Regions from separate parts of the Viridibacillus sp. d25.2 genome, predicted to be linked through region 2. Evidence: riboswitches for the same ligand, from Rfam matches in the RefSeq annotation. Region 2 holds a riboswitch; the other holds the start of a gene.
The links. A riboswitch is a leader RNA that binds a small molecule or an ion and turns the genes downstream of it on or off. The one in region 2 is predicted to bind S-adenosylmethionine.
Positions count from the first base shown of each region.

Region 1: linked by a shared signal. The riboswitch ahead of ACZLO7_RS21435 (acyl-CoA dehydrogenase family protein) and the one ahead of metK (methionine adenosyltransferase) in region 2 are both predicted to bind S-adenosylmethionine.

Region 1 covers NZ_CM196652.1:4,389,738-4,397,875, reverse strand. Annotated here, with positions in the region: gene ACZLO7_RS21455 (amino acid ABC transporter ATP-binding protein) at 1-576, opposite strand, end outside; gene ACZLO7_RS21450 (amino acid ABC transporter permease) at 594-1,307, opposite strand; gene ACZLO7_RS21445 (amino acid ABC transporter permease) at 1,320-2,027, opposite strand; gene ACZLO7_RS21440 (transporter substrate-binding domain-containing protein) at 2,112-2,978, opposite strand; gene ACZLO7_RS21435 (acyl-CoA dehydrogenase family protein) at 3,032-4,189, opposite strand; SAM riboswitch class I at 4,302-4,404, opposite strand; gene ACZLO7_RS21430 (betaine/proline/choline family ABC transporter ATP-binding protein) at 4,658-5,812, shown strand; gene ACZLO7_RS21425 (ABC transporter permease) at 5,873-6,508, shown strand; gene ACZLO7_RS21420 (osmoprotectant ABC transporter substrate-binding protein) at 6,524-7,456, shown strand; gene ACZLO7_RS21415 (ABC transporter permease) at 7,449-8,138, shown strand, end outside.
Region 2 covers NZ_CM196652.1:1,116,180-1,124,317, forward strand. Annotated here, with positions in the region: gene pckA (phosphoenolpyruvate carboxykinase (ATP)) at 1,035-2,621, opposite strand; SAM riboswitch class I at 2,825-2,943, shown strand; gene metK (methionine adenosyltransferase) at 3,207-4,403, shown strand; gene ACZLO7_RS05590 (gamma carbonic anhydrase) at 4,576-5,088, opposite strand; gene ACZLO7_RS05595 (alpha/beta hydrolase) at 5,212-6,009, shown strand; gene ACZLO7_RS05600 (alanine/glycine:cation symporter family protein) at 6,219-7,673, shown strand; gene ACZLO7_RS05605 (alanine/glycine:cation symporter family protein) at 8,084-8,138, shown strand, end outside.

The DNA of each region.
Region 1 (8,138 bases), 1.2 Mb from region 2:
CATAGTAGTTCCTTCATTGGCGATATTCTTCATAACAGTTAGTACTTCACCAACAAGCTCCGGATCTAGGGCGGATGTAGGCTCATCAAAAAGAATGATATCAGGATTCAAAGCCACTGCGCGTGCAATACCAACACGTTGTTGTTGACCACCTGACAGTTCGCTTGGGTAAGCATCATATTTGTCGGTAAGGCCCACTTTACTTAAAGCTTTTTTACCAATTTCTATGGCTTCGTTTTTTGGCACTTTACGTCCAATGATAAGACCCTCTATGACGTTTTCAAGCGCTGTTTTATTGTTAAATAAATTGTAGTTTTGGAAGACGAAAGCAATTTTTTGGCGAATAGCATGAATATCTTTTTTCTTTGCATCATGTAAATCGACATCAATTTCTCCAAATGTGGCATGACCTTGATCAGCTTTTTCTAAAAAGTTAAGGCAACGTAGCAATGTTGTCTTACCAGATCCACTAGGACCCAAAATAACTACAACATCGCCTTTATCAATGGATAAATCGACACCTTTTAATATTTCATTTTCACCAAACGATTTATGCACATTTTTAATATTTAACATATCATCACACCCCAGTTTTAAGCATTAGCCATTTTATATTTGCGTAAATGTTTTTCATATAATTTGAAGCTGTATTCAACAGCACTACATAAGATTAAGTACACGATGAATATATCTAAATAGGCTTCAACATAGTTATAGCCTACGTTTGCAGCGACCTTAGCTTTCAATGTAATTTCTTGTAAAGACATTGCGTAACCAAGGGAAGTGGCCTTGATGAGGTTGACGGTTGCTGTACAAATATTTGGTAGTGCTACGACAAGTGCTTGTGGAATGATAATGCGACGATATGCTTGAAAAGTCGTTAAACCTACCGAGTGTGCAGCTTCTAATTGACCTTTGTTGACCGTACTAAGTGCAGAACGGAAAACCTCGATTAAAATAGCAGTAGTACTAAATGAAAAAACGATAAAAGCGTACCAAATTGGATGGATTTTATAAACATCAATAGCAATATCATATTTTTTAAATAGTGCTGTTAAAATCAATGGAACACTACTATAAACGATGAATATTTGAATGATAATAGGTGTTCCTCGCACAAAGGATACATAGATCTGAGCAAGACGTTGTATGAAAGGTATTCGATAAATTCGTGTTAAAGCGAGTGAAAATGCTAGTGGTATAGCAATCAGTAAAGAAACAATAGTCACAAGTAGCGCAACAGGTACGCCAGACAATGCGACGAAAAATGTATCAATCAAAAATTTATAATTTAATCCTTCAGACATGTGCGTACCTCCTTATGTTGTTTCTAATGTTTTTTTACCTTTACTAAAGAATTTTTCAAGTATCGAGAAGACTTTCTCGATGATTAATGACAATACCCAATAGATGATTGCTAAAGCGATAAAAATTTCTAGAGCATGTGCATTTATATTGCTGGCGATAATGAGATTGGCTTTTCCAACGACATCGATTAGCCCAATTGTATACGCAAGTGCACCTTCTTGTAGTAAGGCGATCATTCCGTTACCGAGATTTGGTAGTGCTACAACCAAAGCTTGTGGAAAAATAATACGACGATACGCTTGAAAAGGTGTTAGACCGACACTGACGGCAGCCTCATATTGTCCATTATCAATTGATCCATAAGATGAACGAATTACTTCGGATATAATTGCTGCAAATTGTAGTGTGAAAGTTACAATAACGAATATTGCTGTATCAATATCATGCAGATTAATGCCGAAATTTTCAGCTAGGGCAGGTACACCATAGTAAACGAGAAATAGTAACACAATTGAAGGTGTACAACGCATAATAGTTGTATAACCGTTTGCAAGTTTTTGAGCAATTTTACTATTGCTCAGCTTGGCTATCGCAAGCAATAAACCAAAAAAAGAACCTAGTAAAATGGACAGACCTGCTATCATAAATGTTACCTTTAGAAAAGGGAGTAAAATAGGGAGTGACTCCCAAATATAAGATGAATCAAAATATTTTTCCATATGCTCACCATTTTCGTTTTGTATTGGAAAGGCTGTTGAGTTTAATGACTCAACAGCCTAAGGAAGTTACGTATGCATAAGCAATTAACGTTCCGCTTGCTCAAGTACTTCAAATAAATCGCGATTGTAGAATTTTTTGCTCAGTTCATTTGTTTTTTGTTTTTCTTTAATTTGTTTTATAGCTTTGTCATATGCGTCTGCAAATTTCTGTTCTTTTTTATTGTACAGTGGCCATGTTTTAATAACAGCAAATTCGTTATACACAATATCATCTGCTAATTTGTGATAAGCACCGTCTTTTGCAGAAACTTGTTGATCGAACATACCTTCAATCATTACACCGCCGTCTACTCGGCCTTCATTGACCCATTGAACAATATCAATAGAGAAAGCATCTCCAGCTTTTAGTTTCACTTTGTTACCTGGATTTTTTTGATTGTATTCATCAATGACTGTATATTGAGCATTATTTGCAGCAATTGGTGCTAGAGAGAATCCTGCTGATGCAAAGTCTTTTAGCGATTTAATATTTTCATCCTCTTTACGTAAGACTAACCCCGCACTACTTAAGCCAAGGAACTCTTTAGGATAGATGAATTTTTCTGTACGCTCTTCTGTGAAAAAGGCATTTTTGACCCCGACTTGGTATTTTCCTTGTTCGACACCAATTAATAAGTCGTCACTAGTTGTGCCTACATATTCAAATTTATAATCTGGTAATAATTCATCCACTAGTTTCATTACTTCTACATCGTATCCAGTTGGATTACCTTGGTCGTCAATATATGAGATGGGCTTACTAGCTTGGTCAAAGGCAACTTTCACCGTACGTACTTTTGATGAATCTTCCTTACCTTTGGAATCAGATGCCTCACTTGTTGAGCAACCGGCTAAAATTGCTATTGACGTAATACCGACTGCTGCAAATTTTAATAATTTTTTACTGATCATATCTTAAATCTCCTTTTTAATTTTATTTTTAATTATTAATAGACAATCGAATTCTATTGTTTCTGTTCTGCAATAGCTGTTAATGCCAATTTTGTAATGGTCATATCATCCATTGGAGGATTGTGTAGACCAGCACGTACATTGCGGTAATATCGTTGCAATGGATTAGAGTTTTGTAAACTTTTTGCACCTACTACGCGCATTGCTTTGTCGACGATATCAATAGCTGTATTAGTCACTGTATGTTTGGCAACAGCAATTTCATTTGTCAATGAATCTCTTCGCTGTGGGTCATCATAAGCTTCAGCTGTACCGTATAGGACAAATCTAGATTGCTGTAACTTTAGCTCAATTTCACCTAATAAATGCTGTACATTAGGTAATGAACTTATAGGTGCATTTAAGCTATTTGGTTGATGGTGATTTGCGAAGTGAACTGCATAATCACGGGCTGCTTGTGCTATGCCCAAATAAGTTGCAGGAATATGCAATAACCAGCCATTGATTTTACCACCGCTCGGATGGTTTGGTAATTCGACTAAATCCGAGTCACTTACTTTAACATCTTGTAAGATTAGGTCATGACTAGAAGTGCCACGCATCGACATTACATCCCATGTTTCTTCAATAGATAGTCCAGCGGTATCTTTGTGAATTAAGAAGAACCCAACTTGTTGTTTATCCTCAATCCAAGCAGAAGTTAAAAAATAATCTAAAACAGGGGAAGCCGTAGTGAAAATTTTGCGTCCATTTATAAGCCATCCATTGTCAGATCGTACTGCATTTGTTCCAGGACGTCCGCCACGAGTGGGGCTTCCAGTGCGCGCTTCACTTACAGAACGATTCACAATAGCACCGTTTTGTACTTCATTTGCAAAGAAATTAAGCCTGTCAGCTGTCCATAATTTCTGCTCATACAATTCACCTACAACACCTAGAGTCCAGCCCATTGAAAGTGAAGTGTTTTCATCGTAGCTAGCAAGTGTTTCTTGCAAAAGAACCATATCGTAAACTGAAAATCCTTCGCCACCAAATTCTTTTGGTAAAGTAATTGCGGGGTAACCAATTTCACGAAGTTGGCTAAAGCTCTCTTTTGGAAAAATAGATAATTCATCTACAGTCGCAGCACTTTTTGCGATTTGAACTTTTAGTAACGCTAATTTATCTAACCATTGACGTTGTAGCTCTGTTTTTATAAATATCTCTTTCATAATAAATCACCCTCAAATCCTCTAAGTTTATAATTCTTATAGAATTACTATGTATTGGAGCTGTAAAAAATCTCCCATTTATAAAAGAGGGAGCTTTAATGTTGTATATGCACCCTTATCTGCCAAGATTTCTCTTGCTGGAAGTAGCACCAATCTGTTAGACAGTGGTTGCTGAAGCTTCATCGGACCAGTCCCTTAGCTTCTCGTGATAAGTAATATTTTATTGTTTCAATTATTTTACTTTTTATAAAAGTGAAAGTCAATATGAAAAACAAAGTATTTTTGTAGGGATTAAGAATCGTAGTAAATGAGCCTAAGATTAATTAAAAATGATATAGGACTCTAGTTAAATGTTGTAATGATTATACATTTTAGTGAATATTTTTTAAATTATTCTACTTTTTAGGTTTACCACTTATCAAAAGAGGGTAAATAATCTTTGGTTATTAAATTTGAGGGGGGATACTTATGCTAAAGATAGAGAATTTATCGAAAGTGTATAGGGGTGGAAAGAAAGCCGTTGACGATATGAATATTGAAATTGAACGCGGTGAATTTGTCGCCTTTATCGGTACGAGTGGCAGTGGGAAAACGACTGCCATGCGTATGATTAATAGAATGATAGAACCGACCAAAGGTACCATCTATTTGGAAGGGGAAGATTTATCGAAAAAGAATCCAGTAGCATTACGTAGGAGTATTGGATATGTTATTCAACAAATTGGTCTCATGCCACATATGACCATTAGTGAAAATATTACACTTGTACCTAAATTGTTAAAATGGTCAAAAGAAAAGAAAAATCAAACAGCAGAACGCCTCATAGAACTCGTTAATTTACCCCAAAGCTATCTTGATTTATATCCCGCGCAATTATCTGGTGGTCAACAACAGCGTATCGGGGTGCTCCGAGCATTAGCCGCAGACCAAGACATTATTCTAATGGACGAACCATTCGGCGCACTAGATCCTATTACGCGTGACACGTTACAAGACTTGATGAAAGATTTACAGCAACGTCTTGGTAAAACTGTTATTTTCGTCACGCATGATATGGATGAAGCAATTAAGTTGGCAGATCGAATTTGTATTATGCATAGTGGCCAAGTTATCCAATTTGATACTCCTGACAATATCCTATCTAACCCAGCTAATGAATTTGTGCGTGAATTTATTGGCTCTCATCGTTTAATGCAAGAAAAACCAAGTGCGAAAATTGTTGATGATGTAATGATCAAACCAATTTCTATTACATTAGAGAAAAGTATTAATGATGCTTTTCGTTTAATGGTGACAAAACGCGTTGACACATTGTTTGTCGTTGATGGACAAAATCATCTAAAAGGCTATATCGATGTTGAAGGCTTAACCACAGCACGACATACTACTTCTAGCATTTCTGAAGCAGTAGAAAAAGACGTTTTTTATGTGCGGAATGGTACAAAATTACAAGATTCAGTGCGTCGTATTTTAAAACGAAACTTAAAACATATTCCCGTTGTAGATGAAGAACACCATTTAATCGGTCTTGTTACACGTGCCAATATTGTGGACATGGTATATGACACTATTTGGGGTGATGAAGAAATAGAAGAGGATACAAATGTTATTGATCTAGAATAACAAAGAGAAACTGATACTCAACAAAACTAAACACTAACTAATAAGAAAGGATGTGAGTTGATGATTGATTTTATAACACAAAATGGCGGAGATATTGTGCAAAAAACATGGGAACATTTTTATATATCTGCTATAGCTTTAATTTTAGGTGTTGTCGTTGCAGTTCCTTTGGGTATTTTATTATCAAAACTACAGAGAACCGCTAAAATCGTTTTAGGTATTACTAGTGTTTTACAAACGCTACCTTCATTAGCTATTTTAGCAATTATGATACCGTTTTTGGGAGTTGGGAAAGTACCTGCGATTATTGCTCTATTTATCTACACACTGTTACCTATTTTAAATAATACTTATATTGGTATGAAATCCGTTAATCAAGGACTTAAAGCAGCAGGAATAAGTATGGGAATGACAAAAATACAATCCATCGGGATGGTTGAACTTCCATTGGCAATACCTGTTATTATGTCAGGTATCCGATTATCTGCAGTATATGCCATCTCATGGGCAACTTTAGCATCTTACATAGGAGCAGGTGGCTTAGGAGATTTTATTTTTAATGGGCTTAATCTTTATCAACCTGAATTTATTATTGGTGGTGCTGTGCTAGTAACTATTTTGGCTCTAATTACGGACTTCATATTATTTAAAGTGGAAAAGTGGGCTACACCAAGAGGGTTAAAAATTGAACGTTAGGAGAGGAACATGCTTATGAAATATAAACAAATAATTACCATTGGCTTGATTATGACAGTTATATTTTTATCTGCTTGTTCGCTAACGGGTTCAAGTGATGAAAATGACGTGAAAATTGCTTCAATGACAACGACAGAAAGTAAGATCATGGCTAATATATTGAAATTAATGATTGAACATGAAACGGATGAAAAGGTAGAACTGATTAATAATCTAGGATCAAGTGTCGTTCTGCACCAAGCAATGATTAACGGCGATGCAAATATTTCTTCAACACGTTATACAGGAACAGACCTTACTGGAGCATTAAAAGAAGAACCTGTTAAAGATCCTAAAAAAGCGATGGATACTGTACAAAAAATATTCCAAGAGCGATACAACCAAACATTCTTCGACACGTATGGATTTGCAAATACTTATGCATTCATGGTCACACGTGAAATGGCTGAAAAGCATCATTTGAAAAAAGTGAGTGACCTTAAAAACATCGCTAAAGACTTACAAGCAGGTGTCGATAACTCATGGGTCAATCGAGTAGGAGACGGGTATAAAGACTTTGTGAAAATGTATGGATTTGATTTTAAAGACGTTTATCCAATGCAGATTGGGCTTGTCTATGATGCAGTAGAAGCTGGTAAAATGGACGTAATTCTTGGTTATACAACAGATGGCCGTATTGCAAGTTATGATCTCATTGTATTAAAGGATGATCGACAATTCTTCCCACCTTATGATGCTAGTCCTCTTGCAAAAAATGAATTACTAGGAGCAAAACCAAAAGTAAAAGCGGCAATTGAAAAATTAATCGGTAAAATTTCAACAGAGCAGATGCAAAAGCTCAATTACGAAGCTGACAATAATCTGATTGAACCAGCTATCGTAGCCGAAAAATTTCTAGAAGAGCATAATTATTTTGAAGTTGAAGAAGGAGGGGAAAAGAATGACTGATTTAAATACGTTTCAACAGTTCTTTTACTACTTCTCTGAAAATGGTTCGTATGTATTTGAGCAGTTTATCACACATTTTCTTATCTCTATTTACGGTGTGATTTTAGCAGCTATCGTCGGGATTCCTCTGGGTATACTTATTTCAAAATACGCTAAATTATCAGGGTTTATCATTACGATAGCTAATATTATACAAACTGTACCGGCGCTAGCATTACTAGCGATTCTTATGTTAGGAATGGGACTTGGAAAAACAACGGTCATTATTACTGTGTTCTTGTATTCACTCCTACCGATTATTAAAAACACATATACGGGAATTAATAATATTAATAAGGATCTTACAGATTCCGGTAAAGGTATGGGCATGACGCGCATTCAAGTGTTGTATATGATTGAGTTACCACTATCACTATCCGTTATTATAGCGGGTATTCGTATTGCACTTGTTGTTGCAATTGGTATTACAGCAATTGGAGCTTTCGTCGGAGCCGGAGGACTGGGTGATATTATCATCCGCGGTACAAATGCTACCGATGGTACAGCGATTATTCTAGCAGGTGCTATTCCTACAGCACTTATGGCTATCATTACGGATGTGATACTTGGTTTTGTTGAGCGTAGATTGGACCCTGTAAAACGTCATAAAAATTTGACGACACCGACAGTGCAAAGCTTGAAT
Region 2 (8,138 bases):
AATCGAATACATTTCTTGTTTTGAGTAGCGAATAATTAATAATGGCCCCCAAAATTACACAAAAGCATTAATTAGCCCTAACACCATATTCAAAATAATAAAAATTATAATAATAGTAATGATACGATGCACTGTAAGAACATTTACTTCTTTATCTTTGTATCGCAAATAAAATATCCATAAAACAATTAATCCTATTAAATAAATTAAATTAAATGATAAATAAACAAATTTGAAAATAGTCAACTTTTCAAAAACACCTTCCCTTTTCTTAGCTAAAACGGCTTCATTATTTCATTATAGCTATTACTCTACAAATATTTACGGAGGCATTGTTATGGTATCATTTTTCTTAATGGAATCGTTGCGTTTTCGTTTATTGAGTGTAAGCAACTTTCCACCGCAAACTAATGCACAAACTTGTTCGTGACTAATTCCTCTAAATTGAGATTTACCACCACGTTACTTTTGTTGACAAACTCGAAGAAATTTGGGTTTTTCTATAGTCTTTTTTATTTTAAATATATAAGACCGTTGATTTCCGCTACGGTGGGCGCTTTCCGCGGGCGAGCGCCAAGCCGCTTCGTCGCTACGCTCCTGCAGGGTCTTGGACTGTCCCGCTTGTCCCGCAGGAGTCGCCACCTTCGCTCCAATCAACTACGCATGTAATATAAACAAATCTTCTGAATGATAGGAAATAATAACAATAGAAAAATTCTGAAAGAGATCAAATTGAAATTATTGCTTTGGATCAATTAGTACCTAAAGAACATCTTGTGAGAAAAATTGAGGATGTGGTGGACAACCTAAAAGGCCTTATGCTACTTTAAAGAAATTCGCAAATTGTACTTGGCAAAGTTCATAAACGAAATACAAGTTAACACTTAAAGCGCATTTTATCTCTATAAGAGGATCAAATAACCAAAATATATAAAAATAACAAAAGACATTCAGGTTGTGAGCATTCTGAATGCCTTTTGTCGACTACTGCAGACCACCCAGAGAGTGGTCTTTCCTAATTTAATTCAGTTGTATTAAGCGATAGGACCGCCGTTTTTCATGATATCTTCTGATACAACACCGAATTTTTTGAAGTTTTCTCGGAACATGTCAGCAAGAGCAGAAGCTTTTTGATCATAAGCTTTTTTATCTTCCCAAGCGTTACGTGGATTTAATACTTCAGTTGGAACACCTTCAATAGCTACAGGTATTTCTAGGCCAAAGATAGCGTCTTTTTCAGTGAAGACGTTATTTAATTTGCCATCGATTGCGGCACGAACCATTGAACGAGTATAAGAAAGTTTCATACGGTTACCAACGCCATATTCTCCACCAGTCCAACCAGTGTTTACTAAGAATACATTTACTTGGTGTTCATCGATTTTGTTACCTAACATTTCAGCATAAACTGTTGCTGGAAGTGGTAGGAATGGAGAACCGAAGCATGTTGAGAATACTGGTTCAGGTGAAGTAACACCGCGTTCAGTACCTGCCAATTTAGATGTGAAACCACTTAAGAAGTGATACATTGCTTGCTCTTTTGTTAATTTACTGATTGGAGGCAATACGCCAAATGCATCTGCAGTTAAGAAGATGATTGTTTTTGTATGACCTGCAACAGATGGATCAACAATGTTTTCGATATTTTGAATTGGGTAAGCAACACGAGTATTTTCTGTTAGTGAACCATCGTCGTAGTCAGGAATACGTGTTTCTTCATCAACTACTACGTTTTCTAACACAGTACCAAAACTGATAGCATTGTAAATCTCAGGTTCTTTCTCTTTAGAAAGGTTGATAGTTTTTGCATAGCATCCACCTTCGATATTGAATACACCGTTGTCAGACCAACCATGCTCATCATCACCGATTAATTTACGATCTGCATCTGCAGATAAAGTCGTTTTACCTGTTCCAGATAAACCGAAGAATAGTGCTACATCGCCTGCTTCACCAACGTTTGCTGAACAGTGCATTGAAAGAATACCTTGTTGTGGTAATAAGTAGTTCATTATACTGAAAATCGATTTTTTCATCTCACCAGCGTATTCAGTTCCACCAATTAGGATGATGCGTTTTTCAAGAGAAACGATAATGAAAGTTTCAGAATCAGTTCCATCTACTGCTGGGTCCGCTTTGAAAGTTGGAGCAGAAACGATTGTGAAGTCAGCTTCATGTGTTTCTAGCTCTGCTTCAGTAGGACGAATGAATAATTGATGTGCAAATAGGTTATGCCAAGCGTATTCATTTACTACTCGAATAGCTAAACGAGATGATGTATCTGCACCTGCAAAACCGTTAAATACAAATAATTCTTCTTTTTCTTTCAAGTAGTTAACTACTTTAGTGTACAATGAATCGAAGATGTCTGATGAGATTGGTCTATTTACTTTACCCCAATCAATTTTGTCTTTCGAACTTTCTTCTTCGACCATATATTTATCTTTAGGAGAACGACCTGTATATTTTCCTGTGACTGCTCTTACAGCACCATCAACAGTTAGGATAGCTTCACCGCGTGAAGTAGCTTTTTCTGTTAATTGTGGTACTGAAAGTTGTTCCAGAATATTTTCACCTTTCAATAATTCCTTCAGTTCATTCGTAATTTCTACTGAATTCATCGTTTTACGTACCATCCTTTTTATATTATTTCTCTTGTTAGAGGGGATTTATATTTCATTTTCGAAATTAGTATAACACATTTAGTTAAATAATCTATACTAATTGCAATATAATTTTTATGAAAATTGTACTTTTTTTTAAGAAATAAAAAAGGTGTTGACAACTAAGCTATAATGTTCTAATATGTGGTATTGAACGGATACTCTTATCCCGAGCTGGTGGAGGGTCAGGCCCTATGAAACCCGGCAACCTGCATTGTGTTTTTATGTGATGCGCTGGTGCTTAATCTGATGCAAGGATTTGATCCTTGAACGATAAGAGTGAAAGGTGCTTATGAATTATTCCCTTCCACTCATTAGTAATAATGGGTGGAAGGGTTTTTTTATTTAAAATAGACCAATTCCTAAATTTTTGATAAGTATATGTAATTTATGCGGTTCTATTTATATATAGTGGCACTTTCTAGAATCCTCGTGTTAAAAGCAGCAACGGCTTGGCGTTCAATCCTACTGGAAAGAACTAACATGGGTAATGAGTACCGTATCATTTCCGAGGCAATCTCGCAGATAATAGGAGGAAACCAAATGACAAACCGTCGACTGTTTACATCAGAGAGTGTAACAGAAGGACATCCAGATAAAATTTGTGATCAAATTTCGGATGCCATTTTAGATGAAATCGTTTCAAAAGACCCGAATGCACGTGTTGCGTGTGAAACTACAGTAACAACTGGTCTTGTATTAGTAGCAGGAGAGATTACAACATCAACTTATGTTGATATTCCTAAAATCGTTCGTGAAACGGTAATGGAAATCGGCTATACGCGTGGTAAATATGGCTTTGATGGTGAAAACGTTGCTGTTTTAACAGCAATCGGTGAGCAGTCAGCTGATATCGCATTGGGAGTTGACCAAGCTCTTGAAGCACGTGAAGGTTCAATGACTGATGAAGACATTGAAGCAATTGGTGCAGGTGACCAAGGTTTAATGTTTGGATTCGCTTGTAATGAAACACCTGAGTTAATGCCTTTACCTATTAGCTTGGCACATAAATTAGCTCGTCGATTATCAGAAGTTCGTAAAACACAAGAGTTGGCTTATTTACGTCCGGATGGTAAAACTCAAGTGACAATTGAATATGATGAAAATAATCATCCTGTTCGCGTTGACACAATCGTTATTTCAACTCAACATGATCCAGAAGTGACATTAGAGCAAATTAAAGAAGATTTACAAACGCACGTAATTGCTCCGGTTGTTCCTACTGAATTACTTGATGAGAACACAAAATACTTTATCAACCCAACTGGTCGCTTTGTAATTGGTGGACCAAAAGGTGATGCAGGGTTAACAGGACGCAAAATTATCGTAGATACTTACGGTGGATACGCTCGTCATGGTGGCGGTGCATTCTCTGGTAAGGATGCAACTAAGGTTGACCGTTCTGCAGCTTATGCAGCACGTTATGTTGCAAAAAATATTGTAGCAGCTGAACTTGCTGAGCGTTGTGAAGTACAACTTGCTTATGCGATTGGTGTTGCACAACCAGTTTCAATTGCAATCGATACTTTCGGTACTGGTAAAGTGAAAGAAGTAGATTTAGTTGAGTGGGTTCGTGAATTATTTGATTTACGCCCAGCAGGCATTATTAAAATGCTTGATTTACGACGTCCTATCTACAAACAAACAGCTGCTTATGGTCATTTCGGCCGTACAGATTTGAATGTTCCGTGGGAAGCTACAGATAAAGCTGCCGTTTTAAAAGATAAAGCCGGACTGTAATTCATTCTGGAAAATCCCAATAATACTAAATATCCCGAGTTACATATTGATTATTTTAGTAATCAAATGTAGCTTGGGATATTTTTTGTTTTTATATAGAAGAAACTCACAATAAGAAATTAAAAAACCTGAGAAATCGTATGAAAAAAGATACTCAGGCTTCTAGATTTAGCTATTTTTGTAGTGATTTATAATATTGTCCTTTTTCATAATACTCATTCACAATGCGATCCATATCTTTTTTATCTTCTTCAGTTAACTCGCGAATAACCTTTGCAGGGCGTCCAAATGCTAATGTGTTTGGAGGAATTTTCTTACCTTGTGAAACGAGACTGCCAGCACCAATAAATGCACCTTCACCAATTTCAGCACCATCTAGGATAATTGAAGCCATCCCAACAAGAGCGCCTTTTTTTACAGTACAGCTATGTAATGTTACTTGATGCCCAATTGTCACATCGTCTTCTAAGATAAGTGGATATGCAGGACTTTGATGTAAACAACATAAATCTTGGACATTTACTTTGCGCCCTATAATCGTAGGAGAAACATCTCCACGGATAACCGTATTATAAAAAATAGAAGAATCAGGTCCTATAGTAACATCGCCAGTGATAATAACGTTATCGCCGACAAAAACGGATGGGTCAATAGATGGTTTTTTGTCTCTGAATGGATAAATCATCGAAAAACGCCTCATTTCAAGTTATTATGTATTATTATCGTAACAAAAGGAAGCAATGAATGGAACAGTAATAGCCAGAATACGTTAAAATATATACATAGGAATTTATGAGGTGAGATAGTAATGTGGAAATGGGAAACTGACGGCCAAGCAAGAGCTGTCGCTGTAATTATACACAGTGCATACGAACATCATCGTCGATATGCATGGCTAATTGAAAACTTAAGAACATCTGGTATCCATGTTATTTCAGGAGATTTACCTGGACATGGCGAGGATAGTAGACATAAAAGTATGCATAGTGAAGAGTTTAAAAGTTACGAAACATTTGTTAAACAACTAATGCAAGCGGCTTTAACGTATAACTTACCTGTATTTGTAGTAGGACATGGTTTAGGCGCTATTTTAGGAATCCATGTTGTTGAAAAATTCAAGTATGAATGTACAGGGATTATATTAACATCACCATGGATGCATTTAAAACACCAACCATCAAAATTATCAAATGCATTAACAGGTTTAAGTAAACTAACTGGCAATCTAAAAATCAATCATGAAATTAATATAAAGCACTTAACAAGAAGTTATGAATTTTATAAAGAGGAAAAAGACGATATTTATTATAATGATGTTATTACTGTCAATTGGTATCGCGAACTTCATGGTTTCATGAAGGGAATATCACAACAAACAGTATTCCCGAATATTCCTATTTTATTAATGAATGGTGGCAACGATAAAATAGCGGATGTGACATATAGCAAAAAATGGCTTTCGCAACAAAGTCTATCAGAATATCAATATAAAGAATGGAAAGCCTGTTATCATGATTTATACCAAGAACCTGAACGTGAGGATATTTATGCATATATGGAAAGTTTTATCTTTAATGCATTAAAATCAGTTGGTTACATCATATAAAGTTTGACGGAATTTTACGGAATTCCGTCTTTTTTTTATTGTAACCGATTTCAATTGTCTTATAACACATTAGGGATATTTCAAATTTGATGGTTTTGATATATAATACATAACAATTGCTATTTCGATAGAATAAATTTTTCCTTTATTAGAAACTGGCAATATATTTATTCGAAGAATAATTTATTATGATCAATGGGGGACAATAAATGGAAGCCATTATTACCCGTGTTTATGGAATTTTGTGGGGACCGTGGATGATTTACGGTATTCTGATAGTTGGATTATTATTTACTATATTAACAAAAGGTGTACAAGTTCGTTTATTGAAAGATATGTTTAAACAAATCTTCAGTGGAAAAGAATCTGAAGCAGGAGTGTCCTCTTTCCAAGCACTGTCTATGGCGTTATCTGGTCGTGTTGGGACAGGGAATATCGCGGGTACTGCAACAGCAATAGCTTTTGGTGGACCGGGTGCGATTTTCTGGATGTGGGTAATTGCCTTCATCGGATCTGCAACAGCTTATGTAGAATCAACATTAGCACAAATATATAAAGAGAAAAGAAATGGTGTTTACCGAGGTGGACCTGCATTTTACATTGAGAAAAGTACAGGGAAACGTTGGTTAGGAATGATTTTTGCTGTAGCAGCAGTTGTGGCAATGTCGTTTCTACAACCAACTGTGCAATCAAATGCCATTGCTGACTCGATGTATACTGCATTTGGCATAAAGCACTGGATTTCAGGTTTAGTCGTATGTGTTATTTTAGGTGCTATTATTTTCGGTGGTGTAAAACGTATAGCCTCAGTAGCTTCTTTTATCGTACCGTTTATGGCGTTAGGATATCTTCTTGTAGCGGCTATTGTCATTGTTGTAAATATTGAAAAAGTACCCGAAGTGCTTTCTTTAATTATTCGAAGTGCTTTTGGTCTCGACTCGACTTTTGGCGGTATGATTGGTGCTGCAATAGCATGGGGAGTAAAACGTGGTGTCTATGCAAGTGAAGCGGGACAAGGTACGGGTCCTCATCCAGCTGCAGCCGCGGAAATATCTCACCCAGTAAAACAAGGTCTAGTTCAAACAGCGTCTGTATACTTAGCAGTATTTTTAGTTTGTACAGCTACAGCATTCATGATCCTATTCTCAGGTATGTACAATGTTCAACTTGATGATGGGAAAGGTGAATATTTAGTTGAAAATGCGCCAGGGATTATCGCGGGGACAGCTTATACTCAAGCTGCGGTGGATAATGCATTCCCCGGTGTTGGAGTAGGCTCTGGCTTTGTAGCCATTGCATTATTCTTCTTTGCTTTTACAACTACAATGGCCTACTACTACATTGCTGAAACGAATGTTGCTTATATGTTTGAAGGGAAGCGACAGAAAGTAGGTATACGCGTAGTACAAATTATTATCATTGCCACGACTTTTTATGGGGCCGTTCGAACATCTGATTTAGCTTGGGTGTTAGGTGACATTGGTCTTGGTCTAATGGTTTGGGTGAACATTATCGCGCTATTGTTCTTGGTGAAACCATCTCTTATTGCATTAAAAGATTACGAAGAGCAGAAAAAACAGGGGATTGATCCTCAATTTGATCCTATCAAATTAGGTATCAAAAATGCTGATTTCTGGGAACAAAGAAATAAGGAAAGAACATAATTGTTCATCTAACATTTGAGTGATTTTTATGTTTAATGAAGATTATCATTAAATAATATCTATTATAGGAGCGTCTCTTAGTCTGAAAACGACTAAGGGGCGCTTCTTTTGTTGGGAAATGTTGTATTAGCTAAAGATACGATATATGTAATAATCATCACATTATGCTTTATTGAAAAATATAGATTTTATGATTAAAAGGAAAAGCTCTTTACTTAAATAATAATACAGATAATTCGGATTTTTCTGATACATAACACATATAATGGTTTACGGTTTATGAAATTTAGCTGTATAACAGAACGTGACAAATGTCTTCCACTAGTGTTATTTGGGGGAATTTCATATTCCATTCAACTAATAGAGGGACAAACAGCATTGCTAAAAAATAAAACAAAGGAGGAGAATGTATGGAGAGTTTAGTTTCGTTTCTAAATGACTTTTTATGGGGACCATGGATGATTT